Regions from separate parts of the Cytobacillus sp. FSL W8-0315 genome, predicted to be linked through region 2. Evidence: riboswitches for the same ligand, from Rfam matches in the RefSeq annotation. Region 2 holds a riboswitch; each other region holds the start of a gene.
What was found. Region 2 has a riboswitch for thiamine pyrophosphate ahead of MKY20_RS17275 (3-oxoacyl-ACP reductase). Riboswitches for the same ligand answer to the same signal wherever they lie in the genome.
Positions count from the first base shown of each region.

Region 1: it holds a riboswitch for thiamine pyrophosphate, as region 2 does, so the genes downstream of both, tenA (thiaminase II) here and MKY20_RS17275 (3-oxoacyl-ACP reductase) in region 2, are expected to answer to the same signal.
Region 3: it holds a riboswitch for thiamine pyrophosphate, as region 2 does, so the genes downstream of both, thiC (phosphomethylpyrimidine synthase ThiC) here and MKY20_RS17275 (3-oxoacyl-ACP reductase) in region 2, are expected to answer to the same signal.

Region 1 is NZ_JBBOOC010000001.1:288,085-298,522, forward strand. It holds gene MKY20_RS01700 (MGDG synthase family glycosyltransferase) at 1-82, shown strand, start outside; gene MKY20_RS01705 (DUF6843 domain-containing protein) at 161-631, opposite strand; gene MKY20_RS01710 (TIM barrel protein) at 1,123-1,956, opposite strand; gene MKY20_RS01715 (DUF1287 domain-containing protein) at 2,060-2,767, shown strand; gene tenA (thiaminase II) at 3,130-3,819, opposite strand; TPP riboswitch at 3,878-3,979, opposite strand; gene thiW (energy coupling factor transporter S component ThiW) at 4,129-4,617, opposite strand; TPP riboswitch at 4,730-4,846, opposite strand; gene MKY20_RS01730 (alpha-hydroxy-acid oxidizing protein) at 4,975-6,084, opposite strand; gene MKY20_RS01735 (PaaI family thioesterase) at 6,271-6,642, shown strand; gene MKY20_RS01740 (TVP38/TMEM64 family protein) at 6,718-7,551, opposite strand; gene MKY20_RS01745 (hypothetical protein) at 7,683-7,820, opposite strand; gene MKY20_RS01750 (VOC family protein) at 7,951-8,346, shown strand; gene MKY20_RS01755 (GNAT family N-acetyltransferase) at 8,446-8,994, shown strand; gene MKY20_RS01760 (TerC family protein) at 9,047-9,829, opposite strand; gene MKY20_RS01765 (FbpB family small basic protein) at 9,844-9,969, opposite strand; gene MKY20_RS01770 (hypothetical protein) at 10,288-10,438, opposite strand, start outside.
Region 2 is NZ_JBBOOC010000001.1:3,379,639-3,390,076, forward strand. It holds gene speD (adenosylmethionine decarboxylase) at 1-19, shown strand, start outside; gene MKY20_RS17235 (MerR family transcriptional regulator) at 178-1,113, opposite strand; gene MKY20_RS17240 (C39 family peptidase) at 1,563-2,162, shown strand; gene MKY20_RS17245 (AbrB family transcriptional regulator) at 2,206-3,267, opposite strand; gene MKY20_RS17250 (hypothetical protein) at 3,409-3,699, shown strand; gene MKY20_RS17255 (hypothetical protein) at 3,742-4,821, opposite strand; gene MKY20_RS17260 (sigma-70 family RNA polymerase sigma factor) at 4,814-5,380, opposite strand; gene MKY20_RS17265 (Cof-type HAD-IIB family hydrolase) at 5,759-6,508, shown strand; gene MKY20_RS17270 (OsmC family protein) at 6,542-7,003, opposite strand; TPP riboswitch at 7,120-7,230, shown strand; gene MKY20_RS17275 (3-oxoacyl-ACP reductase) at 7,334-8,095, shown strand; gene thiM (hydroxyethylthiazole kinase) at 8,109-8,936, shown strand; gene thiD (bifunctional hydroxymethylpyrimidine kinase/phosphomethylpyrimidine kinase) at 8,933-9,757, shown strand; gene thiE (thiamine phosphate synthase) at 9,747-10,415, shown strand.
Region 3 is NZ_JBBOOC010000001.1:226,661-237,098, forward strand. It holds gene thiC (phosphomethylpyrimidine synthase ThiC) at 1-1,645, opposite strand, end outside; TPP riboswitch at 1,771-1,885, opposite strand; gene MKY20_RS01340 (hypothetical protein) at 2,073-2,357, opposite strand; gene MKY20_RS01345 (bifunctional metallophosphatase/5'-nucleotidase) at 2,511-4,145, shown strand; gene MKY20_RS01350 (hypothetical protein) at 4,250-4,486, shown strand; gene MKY20_RS01355 (DUF3267 domain-containing protein) at 4,503-5,039, opposite strand; gene MKY20_RS01360 (MFS transporter) at 5,138-6,355, opposite strand; gene MKY20_RS01365 (hypothetical protein) at 6,607-7,026, shown strand; gene MKY20_RS01370 (cation diffusion facilitator family transporter) at 7,065-7,934, opposite strand; gene MKY20_RS01375 (DUF2935 domain-containing protein) at 8,166-8,954, opposite strand; gene MKY20_RS01380 (hypothetical protein) at 9,088-9,648, opposite strand; gene MKY20_RS01385 (SCO family protein) at 9,645-10,277, opposite strand; gene MKY20_RS01390 (cbb3-type cytochrome c oxidase subunit I) at 10,338-10,438, opposite strand, start outside.

The DNA of each region.
Region 1 (10,438 bases), 3.1 Mb from region 2:
CATGTTCATGTCAATTAAAAGCACCGGCAGAAAAACGCCTGAAACTGTACATTCCATAAGAGCTATCCCCACTTTAAAGTGAAACTTCGCTCAGCTGGGCTCTGGAAGTAAGACTGCGATAAATAATTAACAGCCTGGAATCTTCAGGCTGTTTTCCATTTCAATCAAACGTTTGATTAATCAAACCCTCTTCATAAAGAATATCCTCAATCCCAGGGCTAGTTCCTTGATCATCCATGTTCTCATCACAGCCAACCGAAAAATAGGTATACGAATATTCATAACCATCTCCCTGTACACCGCCTGATCCGCCATATGAAATACAGCTTTCTGATATCGCTTCACGCTTCCCCTTTTTATCCACATAATAGTACAAATCATCAATATATCCTTTACTTTGCGGTAAAGAGGTAATGGCATATCCTCTATCATTCACCCGTAATACATCGTACTTCCCTTCTGTCACAGGCACAGGGGCATTCTCTATTTCATGAACAATTCTCACCTGACCAGCATACCCTTTTGGAATCAGATAAAGATCATGAGTTTTTTCTTCCAAATCTGCCTGCTGAAGCATCCAAAAGCCCCCCATCGGCAGCAGGCAGGCGATGAGAAGACCAGCTGCATTCAAGGCAATCCTCCACCCCCCTGGCATCTCGCGGTCCCATTTCCGCCACTCGTCCACTAAAAAGAAAAGCACCGAAGCAATTAATATGTAAAAAGCAAACCCTTCCATAATAAAATAAGTGACAGCAGCCAAAATGGTATGTATAAATGCCGCCGCGGGAAACCGCCATATTGCTAGATTCTTAGTAAAAACCTCAGAAAGCAGCGACACTGGAACACCGTATATCACATTTCCGAAAAAGCAGTAAAAAAAAAATCATAATCAGGAAGAAAGAAAACAGTTCCCCTTCAGACAAGAAAAAGAGAAGCCAAAAACCAAATGTAAAAAGAATGGAAGCCTGCAGGGCCGTTTTTATTTTAAATCCCAGCATAAGAAATAAATGAACCTCCTCTCTCTGTTGTGATTAATTTCACATATAACTAAGCATACATACAAGGTATCATTAACCTTTTATTTTCAACGTGCACAAAATTAATGCCAGGCGGCCTGCTTCCTTAACTAACAGACCCTTCCTCAATCACCTCTATTGCCCACCCGATCCCTTCTTCTACCATTTTTTCCGGAGGGTTCGTGTGTGGAGTGTATTCCATGACAAAAAATACATCCTTGCATTCTTTAGCTAAAAAATCCATCAGCTTCTTAATTTTATGATGATTGCCATCATTCTCATGAGATGGATGCACAGGCACCCAAATATATTTATCACCCTGATATTCAACATTATGTAAATGGACCACTCTTACAAACTCGGACCATTTTTCTATATAATTTATGGCCTTCTCGCCTGCGGCCAATATATAATCCCCAATATCGACACAGAGGCTGAGTCCGTATTTCTTCCATGTCTCTACAGGAAAGCGGTCAAGATAATGAATCCCTGCTGGCGATTGCTGGAATCCCAATTTAGGTTCACACACAATCATAATCCCATACTTACTCTGAAAAAAACTGAGTTTCTTGAGTCCCTCCTCAATGATCTCTGCTGGATTCCCATTGGTTTCCTTTTTAAAGTAAGGAAAGTGCACCAATATGTATTCAGCTCCAAGCCGGGACATTCTTTCCACTTCCGTCTCAAACTGGATCCAGGCTTCCTTCGGATTTATACGGATCTTTTCCAGCAGATCGTATTTGCTTTGTCCCCGGAAAAGAGGCGAATGAAAACCAAAGCTTTTGTTTGTTTTACCCAGCATTTCAATAAAACAGCGGAAAGATTCTTCATCTTGAAATTCGCCTATCTCAATATGCGGCAAATGACGTTTAAAAAGTTCAGGAAACAGCTTGCTGTCTGACAAAATGACGCTTCCCGATATCCCTATATGATGAGCCATGATATCCCCTCTCTTATGTATTCTTATAGCAATCTTATCATACCTCATGTAACTTATTGGAAAATAGTGCCGTCTAATCATTAAAATACATGAGGAGACTTTTATGATAAAAAGAGTGTTTGGTTCCATTATCGCAGTACTGTTATTATTCATTCTTTTTTTCCGAAGCGGAATCATTCTGGATTCCATCGGCATTCATTTTGAAAATCCTTTGGCTAAGAAAATGGAAGTGCCTGCTGCTTATTCAAAGGCCGATTCTAATCAAAACGGCATTGCCGATCCGCTTGATATGGTCCTGACAGCCAGAAAAGAAGTGGAACAGCGCACGCCATATAAAAGTGCCTACTATGCGGGAGGATATCCGCCCGATGGTGAAGGTGTCTGTACAGATGTGGTTTGGAGGGGTTTCCAGGGGGCTGATGTAACCATAAAGGATCTTATTGATCAGGATATCGCCGAGAATACGGACTTGTATTCAAGAGTGAAGGGCAATCCTGATCCAAACATTGATTTCAGGAGGGTGCCAAACCAGAATGTCTTTTTCAGCCGCTTCGCAAAGTCATTAACAACAGAACTGATTCCAGGAGATATTAAGAACCTTCAGCAATGGCAGCCGGGTGACATTGTGGTTTTCCTTTCTCCTAAATTCGACCATGTTGCCATCATATCTGACAAACGGACGAAAGATGGCATTCCATATGTCATACATAACTCCACACCATTTGCAGCAGAAGTAAAACTCTCTTCTTTTAAGACTCCTATTACCGCTCATTACAGATGGGATTTTGAAAAAACGCCTGCACTGCCATAAAGCAGATGCAGGCGTTTTTCTTATTAAATACGAAAGTATAAAATTTTGAACTTCGATAACTGTCTAGCGCAAGCAGCCTCCCCCCTTGAGGTCACAAGCTTGTCTAGCTCCGGCTCCTAGGAACCCGGGGCCATAAGGAACCGTCTTATCCCTGAGGCCCGCAGGACAAGGAAGGCTTCGTCAGCATAATCATCGCACGACCAAAAGCGGCAGATTATGGGAGGATGTGGGTCATGCAGACGTTGCCACAGGACAAGGAAAGCTACGGCAGCGATACATCGCACGACCGAAAGCGGTAGCTTTTGGGAGGACGTTGCGCTCTTAGCCTGCGTTCCTTTTTGAGCGAGGCGCTTGCGCTTTTCTTATCTTACTGCTGAAGGATTGCCTGCCGGCCACTCTTCGCAGGTGTAAGCCATCTCCCAGAAGCCAAGCTCCAGCTGGCAGCTTTTTCGGAAAGCATCCTTCATTCGCTGCCTTTCTTCCGGTGATGCCGCATCAGCAAGCTCATCCAAACGGTTTCTCATATTCATGGTCACAGCTTCGACCCTTAAATTTGCGTAAAAAGAGATCCATGGATAAAACGGATGGTTCTCATCTGGCTCATATTGCTTCATGAGTTCAAGCCCAATCTCCCAATAAGTCCATGGACAAGGCAATAATGCAGCAAGGATTTCACCCATGCCGCCTGTGTGGGCATGATACATCATATGCTTAACATAATGATCAGCTGTTGGAGGGAGCGGATAGCCCTGCAATGCCTCGTAATCCACGCCAATCTGCTGGCAGAAATTATGGTGGGGATGTACTTCGCTGTTCAATACAAATTCTATTTGCTGATTAAAATATGCAATATCCTTACGCTCTGCTGACTTTGAAATGGCAATCCCATAAATATGCATGAACGCATTCAGATACTCAAAGTCCGCTTTAATGTAATGGGCCAGTGCCTCTTTCGGCACGTCCCCTCTCCCGATACCCTGGACAAATGGGTGCTCAAATATCAGCTGAAACAAATCTTCATTTTCCTTGCGCAGAATCTCTGAAAAAGTCATAAAAATAGCCTCCTTATTAATTACAGAAGCTGCCGGGGAAAAAGCATGAGGATATAAAACGAGGTCCTCACTGCTTCCCTGCGCTGGCATTATCCAGATCAGGTTCCAAGGGACAAAGGAAAAGCTCCTTATCTCAGCCGTAGCGCCCCTAGCAGTTTTCTAACATTTTAATTGTTTTTTACCGATTTTCTAACTTGACGTTTTTCTCTCATAAATTTGGGATTTCGCTTATAACTCTTGAAAATCGCTCATTAAGTCAGATTTCTTTACTATGCTGCTTACTCATCCAGCTTCGCCAGCTCAAAATCATCATATATTCTGAACCAGATTCTTCTCTTTAACCTTTGCCAAAACCATCCAGCCTATGGCCGCACCGGCAATGCTGCTGACCAGGAATGGCGGCACAAAGAAGAATGCCCCAGCTGCGCTTCCCATGAGAACCTTTGCAAAAGGGACTGCAAACAATGCACCGATTATGCCGGTACCTACCACTTCTCCTACAGCAGCCCATATTTTCCGGCCGAACTTCAAATAAAGCACACCTGCCAAAAACGCTCCGATCATGCCGCCTGGAAACGCAAGCAGCGTCCCGAATCCAAGCAAATTACGAAGCAGGCCAATCATAAATGCCACAGCTGCTGCAGGCAGGGGGCCAAGCGTCACCGCTGCCAATACATTCACCGCATGCTGCACCGGATAGGCCTTGGCTATGCCTGCCGGAAACCAGAGCAAATGGGATCCCAGTGTCCCAATTGCTACAAATAAAGCCATCGTAGTTAACAATCGGGTTCTGTTCATCTAAACCTCCTTTCTAAAGGGCCGCCTGATTGCTTATCAGGATGGGAAGTATGTATACAAAAAAGCCAGATTCCCTTAAGGACCTGGCTTGGTTTAAGTATATGAATTGACATATAGTCAAATCCTACTTCCCTCCGCTGGCATTAACCAGATCAGGTCCATAAGAGTCAGAAAGCTATAACGCGCTTTCCTCTCAGCCCGCACATTCGGGGCACCCCTAGTAGCTGCATAGATATTTAGTTTGATAAGCTATCTCAAGCTTAACAAATTATTCCGGCACTGTCATCAATCTTTTTGCTTATATACTTTTCTTGGTGCAATCAATGTATTAAGCGCTCTTCGATTTCTGCTGAGAAACTATCGAAGTAGCTTCAGACTTGCCATTTCCTTTAGACTCCCGACTCCTGCCAGAGAAAGTGACACTTTTGTTTCTTCAATAAAGTTGGCAAGTACTTTTTCAACTCCATTCTGCCCGCCAATGGCCAAACCGTACACATACGGCCTTCCCAGGCAAACTGCGTCGGCTCCTAATGCCAGTGCTTTGACCACATCGGAACCGCGGCGAATGCCGCTGTCAAACAATACTGGAATTCTTCCTTTGACTTCCTTCACAACCGGTCCAAGCGCATCAATCGCCGCAATCACTCCATCAAGCTGCCTGCCGCCATGATTGGAGACTATGATTCCGTCTATCCCTTTTTCAACGGCCAGCCTGGCATCTTCGGGATGGAGAATACCCTTTAATAGAATCGGCAGATTTGTTTTCTCTTTTAACCTAGCAATATGCTCCCAGCTCAAGGTTGGATGATGGATATTATCAAGGATTCCCTGAACTACATCACCGTCATGGAGAGTGGCCATAAAGACCGGGTCACTCTCATAGTTTGCTTTTCCATAGCCAAGCTTTAACGGTGAAAAATTGTTTCTTAGATCAGCTTCCCTCCACCCCATCATCACCGTATCTACTGTTAACACAATTGCTTCATAGCCTGATTCCTCCGCCCGGCGCACCATACTGAACGCAGCATCTTCATAATTGGACCAATATAATTGGAACCATTTTGGACTCGTGCCTGTTGCATTTGCGATTTCTTCAATGGAATAACTGGATACCGTGCTCTGGATAAAAGGAATTCCAAACGAAGCTGCCGCCCGGGCAGATGCAAGCTCTCCCTCACTGTGTTCAAGACGCTGCATTCCTATAGGTGCAAGGAATACTGGATAAGGATACGTTTTTCCAAATAAATTCACACTTATATCCGGCACTGATACATCTCTAAGCATCCTCGGTACAATTGAGTATTTTGCAAAGGATTCGATATTCTTTTTCAGCGTTTCTTCTCCCCCGGCTCCTGATTGGACATAGCCAAATCCGCCAGCTCCCATCACTTTCTCTGCTTCTTCTTCCAGTTCCTTAAATGAAATAGGAAAGTTTTCTGCGAAACTAATATTCTCTACTTTTGCCATATTCCAGCCCTGCCTTTTTTGAATTTATTGAAAATAATAACACTTTTTCAGATTTTATGAAACCATCTAATAAAATCATAAATTCGCAGTTACAGCCTTTCCTATACAAATTAGCCGCAATAAGCAGGGATTTCACAAAAAATCATGAATAAACATTTTAACCTTAATGAAATTGGAGTGTACAAAATGTTAATCAAACAGCCTTTTGATGAATTTCTGAAATTCCATTACGAAAGAGTCAGTGAAAGCAATATGAAAGTGACTTTGCCAATTCAGCCGCTCTTTATTAACAGCGCGGGGCTGGTTCATGGAGGCGTCATTTCCACTCTTGCGGATGTAGCGATGGGGAATATTTTCGAGCCGGATGAAAACCAGATGCAATCCGTGGTGACAGCTGATTTAAAGGTCACTTTCCTAAAGGGGGCGACAGGTGAATTTCTTATCGCCAATGCTCACCTTGTGAAGAGGGGGCGCACCCTCAACCACACAGACTGCCTGATTTATAACGACCAGGATCAGCTGGTCGCCAAAGCATCGGGAATCTTCGCATCTATCTAAAGTGATTAATCCTATCGTTGCCTGAATAGTTTCGCTGACAGCGATAGGAGGAACCATTAAAGGTTAAAGACAGTCCTAATAGTTTCTATCCTTCTTCTTTTTATACAAGTGGGATACACTGTAAAATACCCCTATCACAACCGAAACGACTAATAAAAGCTGTGAGCCAGATAAAGATAAGGCATTGGCCAATGAAAGCGAGTAAGCCAGCAGCAAGGAAGTTAACATTTTGGAAATAGACGCAATTCCCAGGAACTTTTTAAATGAAACACCACCCATTCCTGCTCCAACACAAATGATCTCATCCGGCAATATCGGAATAACAAACATCAGCATTAGTATGGTGTTTTCATTTTTCTCCATGTATTTTTGGTATTTGATCAGATGCCGCTCTTTTATAAACCGGGATACAAGCTTTAATCCTCCTATCCTTGCAGTCAAGAACATAACAATAATCCCCGAAAGTGTACCTGTAAATCCAAGAAAGGCAGCGGCTGCGGGACCGAATACGGCACTTCCGGCAGGCAGTGTTACGGCTTCAGGAAGCGGCAACAGAATAGGCTGTAAAAAGCAAACCAGGAAAAAGATGAGCTTGCCCTCCGCTTCATATTCCCTCAGCATTCTCTCGAGCCCATAGGCATCAGTCAAAACAAGTATTTTTGTTAAATAAAAGGTCATAAAAACTATTAACAGCAGACAGAACATATAAATAAGTGCCAGTCTGCTGTATTTCAATCGGGATAACTTGCCTGCAGCAAAAAAGTAAAAATCCATCACTAATATGGCAGCCATGCCTGCAATAATACCCCATTTATAAGCCGGCAAAAGTGTCGGCATATAATTAAACAATATATACAATGCTAATAAAATGATAAGTCCATGAAAACTAACTTCAATTTTTCCATTCATACATTTTCCCCTTCTTGCTTTTCTTAACTATAGTTTAGAAGAGAATACAAAGAGGATTAAGCTCCCTTAGCATTAAAATAAGCTAAGGCCAGAGACTTAAATATTAAAAAAGCAGGACTTATCCTGCTTTTTTAATACTCTATCTCATCATAATCCTTAGGCTGCGGAACCGGCTGATCCCCTTTATACTTTCCAAACTCATTGACAAGTTCCCTCTCTTCTTTTGGGCCTTGTGTCTGTTTCTTATTTTGCTCATCTTTTCCAGACAACTCATTTGCTCCTTCCTTATGGTTCTTTAAATTAATATGTACTCATTACTTTCATTTCACGCATAATTAGCAGGATTTTTCCTGCACTCTGTAAAATAGGTAAAAAACTCGATATAAAAGGAGGGTCCAAATGTTTATTTCACATATTGCTACTGTTGAGATACCAGTTTCAAACTTGGAGCGGTCAGTAGCATTTTATGTAGAGGTTCTTGGTGTTAAAGTTGAATTCAAAGGTGAGAAAAATGCTATGCTAAGCTTTCAAGCAAAGGGTGTTCCAACAATCTTCCTTGTAGAAACCGAAGACAGAAAGTCATTATCTTTTTCCAATTCCCATAATGGTGTCGAACACAGCATCATTGATTTCTATACACAATCCTTAGAAGAGTTCCATCATTGGCTGCAGGTGAAAAACATTGAAGTTGGTCCGCTTAATATTAATGAGGAACATGGCTTTGGAGGATTTGGCTTTAAGGATCCGGATGGCAATCTGCTTAGCGCATGCAACGTGCTGCATAAAGGCCAATAAAGAAAAAAAGCCTCAAGCCTCAATTTACAAACCAGGCTGGTAAAAGGGAAAAAGGTTGAAAAACTGCGAATTCAGATGATTAATAAGAAGGAGATTCCCATGGTAAGATTAGAACCTTTTACAGAAAAAGATTTCGATTTGCTCATCAGCTGGATCAGTACACCGGAATTAATGGTTCAGTGGAGCGGTGCCCATTTCAAATTCCCCCTTAATCATGAGCAGCTTGCTAAGTATATAAGCTCTGCAAATCTGGAAACCAGCTCGGAATATATCTGCAAAGTTTTGGCAAACGATGAAATCGTCGGTCATATTTCCCTTGGCAGAGTTGACCGTGTCAACGAAACTGCGAGGATTGGCAAGGTTTTCATCAGCCCCACAGCACGGGGGAAAGGGTATGCTTCAGAAATGATTCATCAAATCCTGAACTTTGCCTTCCAAGAGCTGAAATTAAATAGAATCAGCCTTGGGGTTTTTGATTTTAATTTGCCTGCTATTAAGATTTACGAGCAGGCAGGGTTCCAAAAAGAGGGACTTCTTAGGCAGACCAATAAAGTTAGAAATAAATATTGGAACTTGATAGAAATGAGCATCCTGAAAGCTGAATGGCAGGCCAGACCCGGGCTCATGGGTATTCAATCAAACATTTGATTGAATGATCCTCTACATAAAAAACAGGGCGGTATACTCCGCCCTGTTTGATTTAGCTTGCTTTTTCTTCAGCCGGCACTTCCTGTTTTTCCTTGGAAAGAAACCATCCAGCTAATGCTATTCCAATTAAGACTACATAGAAAGTAGTTTTCCATTCGGTCGATTTGGCAAATCCTTCAGGCAGGATCGCCAGCGCCGGATGGGACATTGTATAGACAGCCAGTTTGACACCAACCCAGCCGACAATACCAAATGCTGCAACCTCAAGTCCAGGTCTCCTGTGAAGCAGATCGACAAAGAGGTTTGCAGCAAAACGCATAATGATCAATCCGATCATACCCCCGGCAAAGATGACAAAGAACTTTCCGCCGTCAAGTCCGCCTATATGGCCAAGTCCTGAATCCGGAAGGGCCACGGCCAGAGCGACCGCTGCCAGAATGGAATCTACAGCGAATGCAATATCAGCCAGCTCAACCTTAAATACTGTCAGCCAAAAACCAGATTGTTTCTTTTCTTTCGTTACTCCTGCTTCTTCCTCGCCTTTTTTTACAAGGAATTTTCTTAATATATGATTAGCAGCGATAAACAGAAGGTATAGCGCTCCAATGGCTTGAACCTGCCATACATCTACTAGATATGAAATCGCAAATAACGATCCAAAGCGGAAAACAAACGCTCCAGCTAACCCGTAAAATAAAGCCTTCTTCCTCTGCTCCTCCGGAAGATGCTTAACCATAATCGCCAGCACCAGCGCGTTATCAGCAGCCAATAAACCCTCCAGCGCCACAAGCAGCAGCAATACCCATCCATACTCAAGTATTAGTGATAATTCCATCTAAACACCCTCCCTTATTTCACCTTTGTATATTTTTCGTCTACACGTTTTTCAATTTTAGCCAGCAATTCTTGATCTCTCAGCAGCTCTTCTTTGTTTTTCTTAATTAATTCTGCAAATGATACTCTAGCTTTTTTCATCTTGGTCTCCTTTCCTTCTATTTTTTAAGTATTGAAAGCTTCGCACTGTTTCCCTGCAGTTATGTCGATTGAGGATTTCCATTGCCAAGCTATATCAGGCAATAAAAAAACCTCTACCAGCAAGCGGTAAAGGTTTAAAAAAACAAAAAGACCTTTACCCGAAACAGGCAAAGGTCTTGCTAACAACGTTAAGGTTGCCAACAAAGCCGGGAGCTCTAAACTCCGAAATGACGACTCTGCTGTAAAAGCTACTCCCCTTTAGGAGAAACTATTCAACTATACGTTAATCATATTCTATTTTTCTTAAGGTGTCAACCCTTATGCAAATCGGTAATAAATCAGAATGAATGTCGCAAGGACGAAAATAAAGTTCAGGAAAACAAACACAAATTGATCTGCCCTGGTTTTATGAAGCTTAATAGGCGGGTTATAAAAAGACACCCCTTCAATGATGAAGATAATCAGGACA
Region 2 (10,438 bases):
CGGATCTTTATCAGAGTGATCCTGAAGGCTCTCAGTTAATCGGCCTCTATTAAACCAAAACCAAATAGTACCAGATGGCGGGGAACATTAAAAGAACCAGGAGAAGTTTATATTCTCCTGGTTCTTTTAATAAATGTACATACATTAACGGCACAAACTTAAAAATAATTACATAATCTATTTCCAGAACTCCCACCATTTTTTCTCGGGTTCCTGTGCTGCAGCCGCGCTTCGGAAGGAGACGATCATATCCTGAAAAATCTCTTCCCGCTGCTTTACTTCATGCCAGTATTGTTCCCGTTCTTTATTAATGGTATCGATATAAATTTCTCTGTCTGTGTTTAACGTTTCTATCAGCGAGCTGATTTCGGTGCTGGTCACCTCAGCTGAAGATGAAATGTAATGAATCATGGTTTTGAACTCTTCAGAAGACGCTTCCGAGGATTCTGCCAGCTTGTTTGTCAAATGGTGAATTTGATCAGAAGTACGCTTCGTACTTTTCGCCACCCTTTTTGAAAGGGTTCCGAACGCTTCGGAAGTATTCTCAGAAGACTGCTCAATCCTTGCGCCAAGTGATTCAATTTCCGCTTTGGTTTTTTCTCCTGATTTATAGATCGAATCCGACAGGCTTTTAACAGTATGCAATGATCCTTTGCTAATTTCTTTCTTCACTTCGTCTAAAACTTCCTTTCGAACACCGCTGCGAATTTCATTTCTGACATCTGCAATTAAACTGTCCCTGAAACCATCCATCAATGCCATGAACTGTTCGGCGTCCATGACAGCCTGTTGCTCTGTATGTAATGATCTTTCCTGATTGACTGCCGCCAAGGATGTTTCATTTGCTTCAATACCAGTTTCAGAAGCAAAGTCCATATGTTTTTGCATTAATTCGCGGATCATATCCTTGCTTAAATTTTTATCGCGCATCTGCTTTACCTTTTCAAGCAATGCGATTTCATGGTCTGTATAAAAGCGGGCTCCCTGTTTTGAACGGGGAATAAGCAGAAGTCCGCTTAAATCCTTTTCCCATTGCCTTAATGTTCCAGGAGGCACATTCAGCATTTTCGAAACCTCTTTGATTGTATAAGCTTTCATATATTGCGTATCCATATTACTCAGCCCTTTCATAAAAAATAGATTCTGAAACATTCGGATGCCAGTTCCGAAACAACTTCTAACTAACTATTCAGCATGATATCCCGTGTTTTCCTGCCGCTTGACAAAAGCTATCAAAAGAAGACGATATTCATCAGAAAAAAGCAAAAAGGAGCCATTCTGACAAAAAACATGAAGAATTTGACAGCCAGCAAGTTATTTGTCATATACGGACGTGTATGTCACAATGAAAGCTGTGTTTAGCAAACTAGAATATTGAAAAACTGCAAGTGTTTAAAGGGAGTAGGTAAAGTGGCTAATAGAATTATTGCTTTGTCTGTTGCTACAGGGGTTGGTTTGACGCTGACCTTTGGAAGCATAAAGATGGGTAGCAGTGAACCTTCAAAAAAAATGAAATACACTATAGTGCATTTCCGCATGCGGAGGCAAACCATGTACCGATTGTGAAGCAGGAAATTCAGAAAAAATCCGTTCTCCTGAATGTGCCATTGTACAATCAAATGGATAGTCCCCGTCTGTATAATGGATGTGAGATTACTAGTTTAGCAATGATTATAAATTATGAAGGCATTCAAGTATCTAAAAATAAATTAGCACAGGAAATTAACCGGGTGCCGCTTAGATATAGCGGAGGTGAATACGGGAATCCAAATGAAGGCTTTGTCGGCAACATGGAGGATGGACCAGGATTAGGCGTTTATCAGGGGCCAATTTTCGAACTGGCGAAAAAGTATTTTCCTGAACGTGCTGAGAATCTGACTGGCAAGCCCTTTAAAGTGCTGCTCGAAAAAATTGCAGAAGGTTCGCCGGTCTGGATTATAACAACTGCAAGCCTATCACCCGCAGCATCCTTCGAAACCTGGAATACACCGGGCGGACCAGTTGATGTGACATTCCAGATGCATAGTGTTGCAATTACCGGATATGACGAGGAATATATCTATATTAACGACCCGTATGGCACAAAAAATAAAAAGGTGCCCAAACAGCAGTTTATTGAAGCCTGGGAGCTGATGGGTTCACAGGCCATTGTCATTAACTAGAATAATAGCAAAAGAAGGGGCTGCCGCTTGCAGTCCCTTCTTTTTAGCTTGAGGATGCTAATTTCTTAAACTTTACAAAGATCCATTTTAAAAATGGAGGTACTACAAAGAATATAAAAAACAGCCGAAATAGTTGATAGCCTGTTACTATGGCTAAGTCTGCGCCGGTTTCATGGGCGATTATGGCCATTTGGTCCATGCCTCCGGGTGCAAGACTCAAAAAGCTGGTGGCAGGGGAAAGGTGAAAAAAGTGCATAATCATAAAACTAAGCAGCACCGAACCCGTAATGAGAAGCAGGCCGCTTAAGGCAGCCAGTGAAATGGTTTTAAATTTATTTGCCAGCTTTTCAGGCTTCATCATCATGCCGATGTGAGCCCCGATTAATAGCTGTGATAAATCCAAAACAAGTGGCGGGAGTTCGGGTCCGTTTATACCGGAAATGACAAGGGCCGCTGTTCCCATAATCGGAACAAGAAGGTACGGGGTAGGGAGCTTCAGGCGTTTGCTTAGGATAATGCCGGTAAAAGAAACGAAGACAAAGAGTAAAATACCAGGGAATAAATCACCCCATAAAGGTTCTGCAGCTTCAAAACCGGGACCGACAGAGACATTCAGCCAAGGTCCGAATACTAGGATAGGGACGATGAAGATAATCATGGTCAGCCGTGCGACCTGCATAAAGGTAACAACCGTGATATCGATTCCTTTGACTTCCTCTGCCAGAAGAATCATTTGGGACAGACCTCCGGGAATACTGCCGATCAAAACTGTGGGATAGTCGATGCCCATTAATTTCGCAATAAGAAGTGCAGATATGGCGCTAAAGAGAACCATGCAAACGGTAATGAGCAAAATAAAAGGGAGCTTCTGCAGGATAAGCAGGACCGCTTCCTGTGTAAAAGAAAGGCCGATGCTGTATCCGACGATGATAATCCCGGCATCGCGAAATCCTGCTGGCCAATAAAACGGAATCCTGCTGAGCCGGCTCCCAATCATAACGGCAGTCAATGCACCAAGCAAAAAGGCGACCGGAATATGCAATAAAGAAAATAATACTGCACCAAATACAGCAGATAGTAAGGTGATCAATAAATTCTTATTCACAAAACAACCTTCTTTTTATTTAGTATACCTAAAGATATTTATACCATATAAAAACAATGAATGAATTACAAGTTTTATATAATCAAATGTTTTCATACAATTTATTAAAGAGAAGATCATTTTAGAGAAGGGGGACTAACCATGCCGGAAAAATTAAGCCATTTTGTTTTCATCTTATCGTTTATATGTCTCGGGTTATTTTTGATGCTGGGTTTTTCGCCTCTGTATGATATTTATCTGAATAAAATAGGCCATCGTCCATTTACGCTCCTCCTGCTCCTGACAGTCCTTGTCTTCTTCGTGAGTGTTTTTGTCTTAAAGAAAGTCCAAAACTGGCAGGCGGGCTTTCATGTATTATTTTCCATTATCCTCACCCTGTTTCTTTCATCCGTATTAGCCATCATCGTATTCTTTGGAGGCCTATTTAGGTAAATGTAAAGAGCCTGCACCATCAGAGGTACAAGCTCAGCCAATTTATTGGATTGGCATCCAGTTTACTTTCCATATTCCTTCACTGTTTTTGCTTAGGCCGAAGCCAAACCCATCCTCTTCAGATATGGAAATATAAGCTGAAGAGTCATCGATAATGACTTCTTCTAAACGGGCGTTCTTCACTCGATGCAATAATGTCTGTTTTTCTGGGATAGATGAAGACTCGTTTATAGCATCAAGGTAATGATTCAGGGAAGGAAACGGTTTTCCGATATCCTGATCATGGTTAAACAATGCATATTGAGTATAATAATCCTCAATTTCCTCTGCAAACAGATAGAGCTGGAATACTTCTGCCGGGCTTAAACCTCTTAAGATTTCATCCGTTCCTCTTAAAGAAAATTCTTTAAACACATGGTTTAATGGCTCCCGAAGGACCAGTTCCATATTATTATTTAGGGCCAGCTGAAATGGAACAGCTTCCACTTGAGGATCTTTTGGAGTTGCCACCTCTAAGACTTCAGCCTGATGAACAGAGCCTTCCCCAGCGCGATATCCACCTATAATTAAAGAAGCATTCTCTTCTGTAATTGGTTCGGTTACACCGAACACCTTTTTTAGCTTCTCCTGATCCGTCTCATTAAAAGTTATTTTTATGTTCTTGCCATCCATGAGCGGCAGTACTTTTAAGGAATCATGATCAGGCAGAAAGTATACAATTTCTTCCTGGAAATCCAGAGTGCCTGTGACCTCTGCCTTCCCAGTAAAAGCTGCAGAAAGGTGCCCGTATGAGTCCTTCTCGAAATTATTCAATTTCCAGTTGTTTAGCATAGCGCCATCTGCAAGGCCGGGATAAAAACCTTTATCTGCAATGGCGGTCTCCTGTCCATTTTGCTTGTTCAATACATCTGTCTGAATCCCGGCAATCCCGCCTATCAGTATGACAAACCCGGCAGCGGCAGCTGCAGAAAGAAGTTTTGGAACATAGTCTTTTTTTCTGGTTCTAACAGCAAAAGTGCCGATCCGGTTTCTAACTCTCTGTTTTTCCTCTTCTGTGAAAACAGATTCTTTCGTCCATGCAGCCTTCAATACTTTCTTCACTTCCTGATTCAGTTCAGCCATGCTGTTCACCTCTTTCTGAAGCAGATAGTATCTTCTTCACTTTTTCCTGTCCTCTGTACAGCCTTGTTTTAACAGTAGAAATAGGGATATTAAGGGTCTCACTTATTTCTGCCAGACTGAGATCCTGGTAATAATGGAGAAGGAAGACTTCCCGGTATTTTACTGTGAGGGATTCAATCGTTTTCAGCAATTCTTGATGTTCATCCCGTTCAAGAAATGATGCTTCCGGATCTTTTTCTCTAGCCTTTTTCAGGAAAAAAACCTTTTCATTCATGACCATATTGCGGTAATGCCAGCTTTTAAGATAGTCTTTGCTTTTATTAATAGCAATTGTGAAAATCCATGTTTTAAAAGAAGATCTTTGCTGGAAACTTTCCAGCTTTTCATAAACAGTAATAAAGGTATCCTGTGTTAAATCACTGGCCGCATTCCAATCATTCACATAGCTGTATATCAATCTTTTCAAAACGGTACCATACTCATCCATGATCATTTCAAGAACGAGAGCACGGTCTACTTGATCAGCAATTGACCGCTTTACATACTCATCAGAGCTCACATGACTGCCTCCTTGCTAAAATGCCAGCTGCCTATTCCGGCTGCCTTTTGTTTGACTGACAGTTAGACGACAGATGCAAGAAAATCGCTTCAACTTTTTGGCATTTATTAAGCTTATTCAAAAAAAGCGGAGACCATTTAGGAGGCTCCTATATAAATAAATCTACATCAATGCATAGGTTAAGAACAGTAGGAGCAAAAATAATATGGGAGGCATTCATCAACACCTCATTTATTGAGTAATTCCAGCCTTTACATTTAGATTGGGAATAATAATCCCTATATTGAAAAAATGATTCTGCCCAAGTGCTTTGTTTTTGATGGGAGGATTGTTTATTTATATAATGGCTATATTGTGCAAGAAAGAAGGGAGATTATTATGTCACAATCAAATATTGCTCCACAGATCAAATTAATCGCTCTTGATATGGATGGAACCTTGTTGAATTCCAGAGGGGAAATTCCTGATGAAAACCGTAAGGCCATACGAGAGGCAAAGGAAAAAGGAATTGAAGTTATTTTGAGCACTGGAAGATCCAGGCTTACGGCAGGCGACCATTCCGATTCTTTGGAATTGAACTCCTACTTGATCACAGTCAACGGCAGTGAAATATTTGGCCCTGATGGTGAATCAATCTCAAGGACTCCAGTTGATTCAAAAATAATGGAGTGGATGTGGAACCTATCCCAGTCACATAAGACTAATTTCTGGGCAACAAGCTGCGAACGGGTTTGGACGAATGAAATGCCTGAAAATATTCATGACCATGAATGGCTTAAATTTGGATTTGATATATCAGATGATGAAATCAGGGAACTCATTCATAAAGAGCTTCAAACAAAAGGGGATCTGGAGATTACAAATTCCAGCTTAACTAATATTGAGGTAAATGCTCTTGGAATCAATAAAGCTAAAGGTATCCAGAAGGTAACAGAGCTTCTTGGCATTTCGATGGAAAATGTAATGGCGATGGGTGACAGCTTAAATGATATTGCCATGATCGAGGAATCAGGCTGGGGTGTAGCAATGGGAAATGCGCAGGATATTGTGAAAGAAACAGCGAATGCTATTACGGGAACTAATGATGAAGCTGGTGTTGCACAGGCAATCCGAAAGTGGGCTCTTTAAAGAATAAAAACCGGCAATCATGCCGGTTTTTGGTTATTTCGAAGGATTTTTGGCAGTTAGAATCGTTTCTTCTAATTCTACCTCTACATTACCTTTAATCGCCCTGGAAATCATACAGGATGCTTCAGCTTTTTGCGCCAGCTTGCGCGCAAGTGAATGATCCTTTTCAGTCGCATCCGCCTGTAACAAAATAACAGGGCGATGAATAATTTTCTTGTATGTAATCACACCTTTAGTTACATCTACAATACCGGTTGATTCCATCGTAAGGTTTTCTTTCTCGAGTTTACTTCGTTCCATCATAGCTGCCAGGGTAATAATATAACAAGTTGCCGCTGCCCCCAGCAGCATTTCATCCGGATTTGTTCCGATTCCGGGTCCTTCCATTTCTGGCGGAATGGAAACCTTTGTTTTAAGCCCGCCTGTTTCAATTTCTCCAACATCATTCCGAAGTCCTGGCCAATATGCTTTTAATTGGAATTGGTGTTCAGCCATTCTTTAATTCCTCCAAGTTATGTATTTCTATTTACACCTTAAAGAGGAACAGGCAGAATTGCAAGACTTTACAGATTTAACGTTTCAGGCTAAGATGAAAACAGCCAACTTAATAGTTTTACTGCTAGGGGTGCCCGATGCGCGGGCTGAGAAAGAAACCGGACTGTTTTTTACCCTTCGGACCTGATCTGGATCATACCAGCGTAGGAAAGTAGTAATTGCGGGGAACGACTAATTCTCTTAGATTATTCAGCCAGGTCCAATTGCGGATCTGGTTTTTATTTTGTTCTCTAAAACAGATGAATTGGCTATCAATAAGGAGGATTTTCTATGAATCTTAACGATCAGATTGTCATTATTACAGGCAGCAGCAGAGGGCTGGGCAAAGAAACCGCAAAAGCATTCGCGAGAGAAGGAGCGAAAGTTGTCATTAACTATTTCCATAGCGAGGAAAAAGCCCATGCTCTGCAGAAGGAAATTGGCGAAAAAGCCATTGCCATTCGTGCTGATATTCGGGACAGTGTTCAAGTGAACTCCATGTTTCAAGAGACGAAGGAACACTTTGGAGCTCCCATTACAACTATAGTCAATAATGCACTGGTAAACTTTCAATTTGACCCTATTTCGAAAAAAGATGCAGAAACAATTAAATGGGACGATTACAAAAGCCAGCTGGAAGGTGCAATTCTGGGAGCATTGAACACAGTTCAGGCAGGTCTTGAAGATATGAAAAAACTGGAGTTTGGCAGGGTAATCTCGGTCGGCACCAATCTATTCCAGCATCCAGTTGTACCCTATCATGACTATACGACCAGCAAAGCTGCTTTATTAGGCTTCACCAGAAATATGGCGAATGAGCTGGGCCAATATGGAATTACGGCAAATATGGTATCGGGAGGTTTGTTAAAAACGACAGATGCCAGTGCTTCGACCTCTAAGGAAGTCTTTAAAATTATCGAAAACTCGACTGCATTAAGAAAAGTCACAGATCCTCAAGAAGTGGCTGATGCGATAGTCTTCTTCGCTTCTCCATGGGCAAGGGCAGTTACTGGACAAAATCTGGTTGTAGATGGCGGATTAGTTATGAATTAAAGGAGGATATTAGATGAACATTCAGGAGTTTAGCAGTCTATTGGAAAAAGTAAGAGTGTCAAACCCTCTTGTACATAACATTACAAATGTGGTGGTAACAAACTTTACTGCAAATGGCCTGCTGGCAATTGGGGCATCACCAGTAATGGCATATGCACATGAAGAGGCAGCTGAAATGGCTAAAATAGCTGGTGCATTGGTTCTCAATATGGGAACACTGACAGAAAAAGAAGTAAAAAGTATGCTCATAGCGGGTAAATCAGCAAATCAGCATGGGGTTCCAGTCATTTTCGACCCGGTTGGTGTCGGCGCCACGGCTTATCGCACAGATACAGCTAAAAGAATATTAGAAGAGTTAGATATTACCATCATAAGAGGGAATGCTGCAGAAATTGCCAACGCGGCAGGACAGAAATGGAGTATAAAGGGCGTAGATGCAATTGAAGCAGCAGGTAACACTTCAGAGCTTGCTAAGTCGGCAGCAAAAGAACTTGGTGCAGTAACCGTTATTACAGGAAAACAGGATATCGTTTCAGATGGAAAATCCACTTTTGCCATTAACAATGGCCATCCTCTTCTAACGAAAGTAACGGGTGCCGGATGTCTTCTTACTTCAATAATAGGAGCTTTCGCTGCTATTGAAAAGGATCCTGTAAAAGCGGCAGTAACTTCATTGGTCGTTTATGGCTCTGCAGCCGAAATCGCAGCAGAAAAATCGGATGGCAAAGGACCAGGCACTTTCCAAATAGAGTTTTTGAATAGCTTATATAACATTTCAGCTGCAGATGTTGAATCATATGGCTCTTTTGAAAAACGACCAGTTAGGAGGCAATATAAATGAAAGTGAACAAAGCTTTAACCATAGCGGGTTCTGATAGCGGCGGCGGCGCGGGCATTCAAGCTGACTTAAAAACATTTCAGGAACTCGGTGTTTTCGGCATGTCTGCTTTAACTGCGGTAACGGCTCAAAACACCAAGGGTGTTCAAGGAGTTTATCCAATGACAGCAGAGGCAGTTTCTGCTCAAATTCAGTCGATAGGAGAAGACCTCAGACCTGACGCTGTGAAGACAGGAATGCTTTTTAGTGCAGATATAATCGAGAGTGTTTCCAATGAAATTGTGAGATACGGCTGGAAAAATGTCGTCATAGATCCAGTAATGATAGCAAAGGGAGGAGCAAGTCTTCTTCAGAATGAAGCGATATTAGCGATGAAAAAGCATCTTATCCCTCTCTCTCTGGTGATTACCCCGAATATTCCAGAAGCAGAGGTTTTAACGGACATAAGAATTCGTTCACTAGAGGATAAAAGAGAAGCAGCAAAAAAACTGCATCACCTTGGAGCGAAAAATGTCATCATAAAAGGCGGCCATGATGAAGCAAAAGACATAGCAGCAGACCTTCTTTTTGACGGAGAAAGTTTTTCGGAATTTAAAAGCAGCAGAATACAAACAGCCAACACACATGGAACAGGCTGCACTTACTCGGCTGCCATCACCGCTGGCCTCGCTGACGGTCTTACCGTGCCAGAGGCTGTTGATCGGGCAAAAAAATTCATCCAGGCAGCAATTGAAAATGATTTAGGAATTGGCAGCGGTCATGGACCTACCAATCACTGGGCGTTCAATAAAAGGAAGAAGGAGGCTGAAGTATATGGCTGTTAATCCGCAGGCAATGAGAAGCTTATTAAAAGTATACTTCATAATGGGCAGCACAAATTGCTGCCAGAATCCTGAAAATGTCCTTCAAGCAGCCATCAAGGGAGGCATTACGTTATTTCAATTCCGTGAAAAAGGAGCAGGATGCCTTCATGGTAAAGAAAAGGAATCGCTCGCAAAAAAGCTTCAAGCAATCTGCAAACAGAGCAATATCCCTTTTATTGTCAATGATGATATTGAATTGGCAGTTAAAATAAATGCAGATGGTGTCCATATAGGCCAGGACGATGAAGCAGCCGATGTGGTCCGCAGGAAAATTGGCAGCAAAATCCTGGGAGTCTCAGTGCACAGCATGCAGGAAGCGGAAACAGCGATCCGTCAAGGCGCAGATTACATTGGCATAGGGCCTATTTATCCGACATCCACAAAGGCAGATGCCAAAGCAGTACAGGGACTTACTTTTTTGACAGAATTAAGATCTGCCGACATCCAAATTCCTGTTGTAGGAATAGGCGGAATTACTTCTGAAAATGCATCTCCCCTAATTGAGGCAGGAGCAGACGGTGTTTCTGTCATTTCTGCAATCAGCCAGGCGGATTCACCAGAAAAAGCAGCCGCCAAGTTATATGATTCAGTAAATAGAATAATGAGAAATGCCCATTGATTTGGGCATTTTTTATTGTATGC
Region 3 (10,438 bases), 3.2 Mb from region 2:
TTGGCCCGCACATGGAACAGAAGTGAGCTGTTTTAGCCCCTTCAGCCGGCAATGTCTCATCATGGTATTCCAATGCGCGTTCAGGATCAAGCGACAGATTGAATTGATCCCTCCAGCGGAATTCAAACCGGGCTTTTGACAGGGCATCATCTCTTTTTTGTGCTCCCGGGTGGCCCTTTGCCAGATCTGCAGCATGCGCTGCAATTTTATAAGTAATGACACCCTCGCGTACATCATCTCTATTTGGCAAACCCAAATGTTCTTTAGGAGTAACATAGCAAAGCATTGCCGTACCATACCAGCCTATCATGGCAGCCCCGATTGCAGAGGTAATGTGGTCATATCCTGGAGCTATATCTGTTGTTAGGGGCCCAAGTGTATAAAATGGCGCTTCCTTGCAGATCTCCAATTGTTTATCCATATTCTCTTTAATTAAATGCATTGGAACATGGCCAGGTCCCTCCACCATTACCTGTACATCGTGTTCCCATGCAATTTTCGTCAACTCCCCAAGTGTCTCGAGCTCTGCAAATTGAGCCTCGTCATTGGCATCTGCAATCGATCCCGGGCGCAGCCCATCCCCGAGTGAGAAGGCCACATCATAGGCTTTCATGATCTCGCAGATTTCTTCAAAATGTGTATATAAAAAGTTTTCTTTATGATGATGCAAACACCATTGGGCCATAATGGATCCGCCCCTCGATACAATTCCGGTTAAGCGTTTTGCCGACAGCGGAACATACCTCAAAAGGACACCTGCATGAATGGTAAAGTAGTCAACCCCCTGCTCAGCTTGTTCGATTAAGGTATCTCTGTAAACTTCCCACGTAAGATCCTCGGCAATGCCATTAACTTTTTCAAGTGCCTGATAAATTGGCACGGTGCCGACCGGAACGGCAGAGTTCCTGATAATCCATTCACGTGTGGTATGAATATTTTTGCCTGTAGATAGATCCATGATCGTGTCTGCTCCCCATCGAGTAGCCCAGGTCATTTTTTCTACCTCTTCCTCAATAGAGGATGAAACAGCAGAATTTCCAATGTTCGCATTAATTTTTACGTGGAAATTCCTTCCGATGATCATCGGCTCTGTCTCAGGATGATTGATATTGGAAGGAATGATTGCCCGCCCTCTTGCTACTTCAGACCGCACAAATTCCGGATCCATATTTTCCCGAATGGCTATATACTCCATCTCAGGAGTAATGATCCCCTTTTTTGCATAGTGAAGCTGGGTAACATTCTTTCCTTTTTTTGCTCTCAATGGCTTGCGGGATAAGCCAGGAAAAACTTTATGATTAGCACGCGGATCATGTTCATCGCGGTACCCATTATCCTCGGGCTTTATTTTCCGCCCATCATACTCTTCAACATCCCCGCGTTCATGAATCCACCGGCTTCTCAGAGCAGGAAGCCCTTTTTTTAGATCTGCCGTATATTGAGGATCCGTATAAGGTCCGCTCGTATCATATACTCGAACCGGCTCATTGATTTCCTCTCCAAAAGTTCCGGAAGTAGGACTTAACTCTATCTCACGCATTGGAACCTTTATATCAGGCCTGGATCCCTCCACATAGACTTTTTTGCTGCCAGTAAAGCACGACATAATGGAAATGCTCTTTTGATTTAATGAACTTGCCGTCATTGATCATCTCTCCCTTATAAAAATATAAGGACGAGACCTGGAACCAAGGAAGTGCCAGATATGTAAAAAAGCCGGTCCACATAAAGATGGACCGGCTAACCGAAGATGTCTTTGCACAAAGAAACTTTTGCACATTCTAACTTCCCCACGCTGGTATGATCCAGATCAGGTCCAAAGAGTCAAGAAACTTTAGCGCGTTTCTTTCTCAGCCCAAGCTATTGGGCACCCCTAGTTATTGCTATTAAATTCAATTTTAGTATACAGAATTGCGGAAACAAATGAAAGGAATTATTTCAGAATTCTGTCAGATGAAAAATTTTGCCTTTATTCTGCTCCTTACCCCGTTTTCCTTAATTCAATTTTTTTACTTCTGAATGAATATCAAAAACGCCTGTCAGTGGCAGACGTTTTCCGTGAATTATGCGGGTTAGTTCCCGTCAGACTCCTCATCATTCATATCCATATCACTTTCATCCATACTCTCTTCATCCTGTGGTGATTCTTCATTCATGCCGGGCTCCTCCATATCAGATTCTTCTGATGTGCCAGGATCCTGCATTTCATTATCTTCATTATTGTTTTCTTCCATCTGATTATCTTCCAATTCCACATCTTCCGTTTCCGGCGGCGGATCTTGTTCATCCGTTCCGCATCCTGCCAACAATAATCCTGCACTCAATGGAACTGATAGCCATAGCTTCTTATAATTCATGTATTGTCATCTCCTTTTGCAGTATTATGTTTCTTTAAGACCTTACCCTTTTAGCAGGAGGCCAAACTTTTCTGATCCTTAATAGCCCACCATCCGATTAAATCCCTGATATCTGCAAATACTATCCCTGCCACAAATACTGGAGGATGAATGATGAGAGTACTTTTCACCCTTATTTTATTTAGCTTCCTGGGAATGCCTCTATTCAGCGGACAGCCCGCTGAAAAAGAACAAGGGGATCAGCAGGGTCTTTCGGAAGAATATCACGGCCATGTTGAAGAACGTACAGAAGCACCATACAAGCAAATTCAATTGCTGGGCATTAATGATTTCCATGGGCAGCTGAATGTCACTCGGCAGGTTAACGGCAGACCGGCAGGACGCGCTGATTACCTCGCTGCCTATTTGCGGCAGCGTGCTTCTGAAAATAAAAACACCCTTTTGCTGCATGCTGGCGACATGATTGGAGCTAGCCCGCCAGTATCCGCTCTTCTGCGGGATGAACCGACTATTGAATTTTTGAATAAGATGGGGTTTGATATCGGAACTATCGGTAATCATGAATTTGATCGAGGATCTGATGAACTGCTTCGCCTGCTAAGTGGCAGCAGCCCTTCAGCGGCAAAAGTTTATTCCGGTTCCCATTTCCCATGGATTGCAGCCAATGTCATCAGTCAAAAGTCAGGCAAGCCCTTTCTTCCTCCATATAAAATAGTAAACGTTAGCGGGATCCCAATTGGATTTATCGGAGTCATCACGAAAGAAACATCGGCTATTACCGCGCCAAACAGTGTGAAAGATCTGATCTTCACCGATGAAGCTGAAGCCATCAACAAGTATGCCCGAGAACTTAAAAAACAAGGAGTAAGAGCCATTGTGGTACTAGCGCATGTTCCTGGAAAATCAGAACCAAATGGTGAGCATGCAAGAGGCCCGTTAATAGAGTTGGCCCATCAGGCGGATGACGAAGTGGACATTATTTTCGGAGGCCATAGTCATGCCTATCTGAACAGTGTGGTAGATGGAAAGCTTCTTGTGCAGGCCTACTCATATGGCACTGCCTTTTCTGATGTAGATATAGAAATAGATCCCCAGACAAAGGATATTGTCCGCAAACACGCTGAAATTGTGAATGTTTTTCAAGAGAATATCCAGCCCGCAAGCGACATAACCAGGATGATCGAGAGCTATGAAAGAAAAGTTGAACCCTCGGTGAACAGATATATTGGCACTGCTGCCATTCCAATCACAGCCGAACAAAACAGAAGCGGTGAATCAGCCCTGGGCAATCTTATTGCCGATTCCCAGCGGGCAGTGATGAACACAGATTTCGCTTTCATCAATCCGGGAGGAATCCGGGCAAACATTGACGCCGGCAGAGTTACATGGGGAAACTTATATGTCGTCCTCCCCTTCAGCAATCACCTTGTCAAAATGAACCTAACAGGCAGCCAAATTCGTGATGTCCTTAATCAGCAATGGCAGCCAAATTCAACAAGAATTCTTCAGATTTCCGGCTTCTCTTATTCCTGGTATGACAGCCAGCCTTCCGGTGAAAAAGTAAAAGATATTTATCTTCCTGACGGAACAAAATTGGATTCGGACAAGATCTATTCGGTCACTGTAAATACCTATCTCGCTGATGGCGGAGACAATTTTACAGTATTCCGAAAAGGGACGAACAGAGTGACCGGACCAAGTGATATAGATGCACTAGTGGACTATATACAGAATTCAGCACAGCCATTCAGCTCCGCGATTGAGGGACGCATAAAAAGAATAGACTGAAAAAGGACAGCTCGGGGACTGTCCTTTTTTCTTGTTCATTTAATACTAACAGCAGGATCGACATCATATCCTTCTATTAGGATCAGAAAGAAAGGAATAGGATAATGAAAAAGTATATTTATTTTCTCATGCTGTTCGGCGTCTTTTTTCCATTTTTTCATAAGACAGCCATTGTTTTTGAAAACTGGAGATTGTGTACAAATACATCCAAATTGATAGGGATCCAGCTTTATGGACTGGATTCAATGAGAAACCTTCTAATATCATCACTGGCGGCCCTGGTTGCTTTCTTTTTCACCCAGCTATTTATTGTGTGGGACAAAAAACATAAAAGTTCTTAAACATATGAATTGAAGCCTATTCATAAACCGTAAATTGCGGTTTAGTCGGATGGTCAATGACAAGAGCATCATTTGGAAATTTTAAGAGCTTTTTATACAAAACAAGGTCTCCAAAACATCCAACTGTCAATATCGCCCCTAATATCGATAATCCAGGCATATTCAGTACAATTCCAAGAACAAGGGGCAATAAGCCAGTCGGAATGAATGGCAGCATTAAAACCTTTTTCATTTGCTGAACCGTCACTGGCTGTTTAGCATGAGCATAGGCCACACCCAATTTCAAATTGACTCCCCAGGACATTTCGCTCCATGGGACACCGCCAATATAGCGGAAACCTGCCAAATGGATGGCTTCATGCAAGATAACGATAACGGCCATACCAGCTAAAAATAATAGCATACCTATAAGATCAAAAGACATTTCTCCTCCGCCATATATTACGGCATGTAAAAAGAGCACCCCAAATACCAGCGCAATCGTTGCTATGAATAAATAAACCTGCAATTTCATCATTGAAATGGAAACAACCGTTTGTTTTTTATTTTCCAAATTTTCACCCCGCGAGGAATTGGTCGATTACCTATATTTACGGATCACAAACAGCAAAGTTTCAAAAAATGGCTATTGCCGGCAGCTCCCCATTGCCTTTAGCCCTCCGCTTCTAATGCATTACCTTTACCTTGAAGCTTCAGCTGAATAAAACCAAAAATGGACGAAATGATTAATAATATTCCTGATAAAATGTAAATAAGCCGAACACCGATTAGATCAGTTAAGACCCCTATGCCCAAAATGGAGAAAACGAAAATCAATTCGTTTAAGACAGATTTAGCAGCAAGAATTTTCGTGAGCATTGTTTCATCTGCACTATTTTGATACATAGTGGTTTGCGCAAGATCCCGCAGCTGATAGGCAGGTCCCATCAATATTACAAATAGCAGCGCTAAGAAAGGATTCGAAATAAAACCATACCCCAAGGTAAGAATCCCGAAAGCACTGGATCCAATCAGCATAAAAATAATCAAACGGCCTTGCAGTAAATAAGAAAGCCGATAAATGAGGATTCCTCCAGCAATAGTGCCTAAGTAATATCCTCCGTTGATATAACCCCACCAAGACTCCCCCTTTCCAAGGGCATCCTCCACATAGGTTAACGTAACTGCACCAATCCAAATCGTTCCTGCCCAAGCTTCTATTAAATCCATTATGATCAGGACTCGAAGCCCTTTATCCTGGAGGAGTATTTTCCAGCCAGCCGTTAGACTGGACAGCATCCGGAAGTTTGAGTTCACAGCAGGTGATTCGCTTTTTTTTATCAAAAACAAGCTTAGAATAGAAATAACAAGCAGAATGATCGTAATGATCAATGTGGATTGTTTGCCAAGGAAAGCTAACAGGATACCGCCAAAGGTCCACCCTGCAAACAAGAAAGTCTGGTCAACACTTGAGAGCAGGCTATTCGCTTTGACTCTTTGCTTTTTAGGAACAACAGCTTTTACCATGGACATTTTAATAGGCGAGAAAAAGCCATTGAAAAAGGATATAAGGGCCAACACTAAGAAAATAGCCATTAACATAAAATCCTTCATTTGCTGCAAGAATAATATCATTAATCCAGCAATCAGAACGATCTGGCTTATCTGGGAAAACTTCAATAGATTTACTGGCTGAAATCTATCCGAAATGGATGGAAGCAGTATATTACTGATCATTCTCGATATTACACTAATCAATGTGACGGCTGCAGAAAGTGCTGTGCTCCCTGTTTCATTATACAAATGCAGCACAACAGCCATCGTGTACAGGGCAAACCCAAGATTCGTTGCTGTCTGGCTTACTAGAAGAGCGTAAAATGAACGATTCATCACTATCCCCCTATCTAAAGTCGTTGCAAACCGGCATGATTTCTATAAAGTTAAGCTCTTAATCTAATATTGAAAATCTATCATTTAGCTTAACATATTGAAAAATGCCTGCAGCAGCCAGCTCGGTAATATGTTCTAACAATATAGATCATGGTAGCTTGTTCCTATTTTTCAGAAAAACATATCACGATTTTCATGAATGTCTGTATAATCAACTTAAACTATTAATAGAAAGGAGCTCAACAGAAAACGTGCTTTACATATGGGATATCGAAAAGATTATAAAAAACACCTTGGATGGGTTCCAATTGGATATTAACTATGAGTTCTGCAATACACTTACTGCACCCATGAGCTACAATGTCTCAACGAATACAATTAAATTTAACTACCTGAAAGTGAACGGCTACATTGCAAAAATTAATTTTAAAATTAAAGAAACAGATGAGAACCTGGTTAAATTAATGCTATTCCATGAAATCGGGTATTATCTGGACTTCAAGAAAAACAAACATGACATAAGAACGCTACTGTACGGAGAAGATGACGAAAAAGAACAGCTCATGTCTGAAATAGAAAAAAACTCATGGGATTATGGAAGAAAAATAGTACCTGAACAACTGGTAAATTCCTATGATCATTTACGGGAATTGGATAAAATGTTCAGCTAGAAAAAGAAATGCGCCTCATTAAGAGACGCATTTCTTTATTAATTCGGTTCCACATGGACGTGAACATCATAAACCCCATAATCCCTCATCATCACTTTCTCCACATGTGTCGCAATATCATGGGCTTCCTTAATATCAAGCTTGGAATTAACCAAAATGACCACATCGATCACTTCATTGTTTCCATAGCTTCTGCCTTTAATATCTTTAATGCCTTTTACCCCGTCTACATTTTTGATGACATCCTGATAATGCTTAATCTTTTTTTCATCAAATCCATCAGAAAGCTCATGGGAGGCTTGTACAAAAATATCCCAAGCCGTTTTGCATATTAAAAACCCGACAACTATGGCTGTTAATGGATCAAGCCAAGGCATGTTCAGCTGCGAACCAAAAATTCCGACGGCAGTGCCTATACTCACCCATGCGTCTGAAATATTGTCCTTTGCCGCTGCCATTACGGCCTTGCTGTTAATTTTAATAGCTAATTTTTTATTATATCGGTATACAAAGTACATTGCAGCTCCAGAAAAAACTCCCGTATATGCCGCAATTATATCAGGAGATTCATTAACCCCATCAAACATGGATGAAACAGCATTAAGCAGAACTTGAAGACCTACTGCAGCCATAATGAAGGATGCTACCATGGAAGCAATGGTTTCACTCTTCCAATGGCCATACCCATGATTTTTATCCGGCGGACGCTGAGAAATCCTCAGCCCTATAAGCACTGCAATTGAAGCAATTATATCTGTTGTATTATTCAATCCATCCGCTTTCAAAGCAGCAGAGTCACTCACATATCCAATTGTTAATTTTAGTACAGAAAGACATATATAAGCTGCAATACTAATAAAAGCAGCACGCTCGCCTAACTTAAGGTTATGATACTTTTCCTCTTCCATGCCCCAGCCTCCTACTTTACCCTTGATTATATTACCAAGCGGAATTCGGGTGGGTCTAGAGCAATCTTTTTGTCTTTTATTAAATAAATAAGCAAAGTGCAATTAAGTTGTACTAGTGAAAATTTAAGCCAGCCCCATAAAAGGCTGGCTTGATTTGAATCATCTTAATGTGCATAAAGAAGAAACAGAATTTGTACAGCATGAAAGAAACAGCCCATCTTCCAAGCAAAACTATGCCTTCTTAAGACTCGCCTCAAACAAATCGATAATTTCCAAAAATCTCTCAGCTTCTCTAAACGTATGGTCAGCCAGAAGAGGATGAATATTGCTTTTGATCCGGCATGCCTCTATTAATTCTCTGGCTGTTTTCTTAAAGTCCCTTAACGAAGCAACTGATATTTTATTCTCATTTAAAAAATGGCTAAGTATTGGTTTCGTTTCTGATTCAGGCTGCATAGAGTCAAGATCAACAGCTTGAAAGACCAATTGGTCAAAATCATGGCTAAACTCTCTTGCCTGTTCTACCAGCTTTCTTTCCGAAGGATCTAGTAAATGGCCAATAAACTTAGCATGGTCAGCCATGATCCTTAGAAAGAAGACATTTTCTTCTATAATGGCTTCCGGTTTTGGTGCGAGTATCCCTGAGTTGAGGTCTTTTAATCGATTTGCAAAGTATGCAGCTTCTCTGCTGATATGGTCAATTAATAAAGGAAAATTATTTGAACGGATTTCGCATCTTAATGTCAGCCCCAGCACTTTCCTCTTATAGCTCCAGATGGCAGCAGCTGCTTGATAAACCTCGTTATTAAATGCTTGAACCTGTCTAAGTTCTGAGTTGATTGTAAATCTGGCCAGCTTTTCCTCGATTCTTTCAAATAGAGCGATAAATTGCTGTGCTTCGGCAATTAATTGTTTCTGTTCATAGGTAAACCCCAAACTTAAAAATAGTGCATGTTCTTTCATAATCCTGGACCAAAATTTAATCTCATCCAGCGATCTAACGACTATTGGATCCGCCATGTCATCCCCTCCCCAATTACTCACTCCTTCTCATATATATTTATGATTTCCTGCCATTATTCTATTTTATTGAAGCTGATAAACAAGCTGATAAATGTAAAAACTGCTCCCAAGAACGGCAGCAGTCATTCTTTTACTCATATTTTGAAAAATCCATAACATAGCTATAAATCAAGTATACAACCATTGCAAACGCGGTTGAAATAAAGCCCCAGCCCAGCGTAATCTGCTCGATGACCAAATAGTTATTGCAAAGCTGTACAGGGGACCAGATATATAGCCATCCCAGAGCTAAAAATAAGATAGTAAAGAAAATAATGAGAGCATGCTTCCAAAATGAACTTAGCTTTGGCCAGCTGTCCCGCAATGGCACACCGGCCAAAAATGGAAGGGAGATAAATTTAAAGACTTCTACACTCGTAAGCGTCAATGCTTCATCCATTGTCCTTGGCAGAGACCAATACACCATAATGATTGAAAACAGCAATATACCCGGCACTCCGTTTTCATTCCATTTTGAGAAAAATCCCGTGAAGCGATTCTGAAAGAACTTTGCCATGAATATGCCAGAGATCACCAGTAAAGGCATTTGCATATGCATATGGGTAATCATGATGGACTCCAGAAAATCAGCTGCAGGCGGGAGCATCAATCCAAGAAGCAGGAGTAATCCGTAAACTGATGACTTCATCATTCTTTCCCTCCGCTCTCGAGAATCTCCGTCACCCTTTCAGCCGCTGCTTCTATTAAGGTGTAATCCATGACTTCAACTAAGTGTCCTTTTGGATTCACCAGATAAAAGGCAGAGTTATGGGCAAAATTTCCGTATTCATCAGGAATGACTATGACACCAAATCGATCAAGCAAAGATTTAAGCTCCTGCTGTTTCGGTATCCTCGCCATTCTCCACGTTTCCCCGTCACTGCCAAAAGCCTTGCGGTAAGTATCCAATGTTTCCGGAGTATCCCGCTTTGGATCAAAACTAATGCTCAGGAATTGAATATCATGGCCAATATACTCTTCTGGAATCCGTTTATATACTTCAGACATATTAACCTCCAGTTCAGGACAAACAGTACCGCATGAAGTATATAAAAAGGTAATAAACACATACTTCCCTTCAAATTCTGTGAAAGAATAGGTCCTCCCGTTATTATCTTCAAGTGTTACATCCGGGAACTGAGGCTTTTCATCCATTAACTGATTAACCCTGGCTTTTTCAGCAGTGAAAGCCTGAAAGCCATCTGTGCCAATGTAAAAAAGGAGCACGCCAAACACCAGTACAGCCAAGCTGGAAAAAGCCGTTTTATTTTTTGGAAACATGATTCATCACTTCCTTTTAAAAGAAAGAGACAGCCCTGCATCCGAGCTATCTCTCTTTCCTTACCAGGTTTTATAAGGAGGTGAACCTGGAGGAGCATTGACAATAAAATCGACCAATGGAATGACATAAGCCATGCCGACAAGGACAATCATACACACAA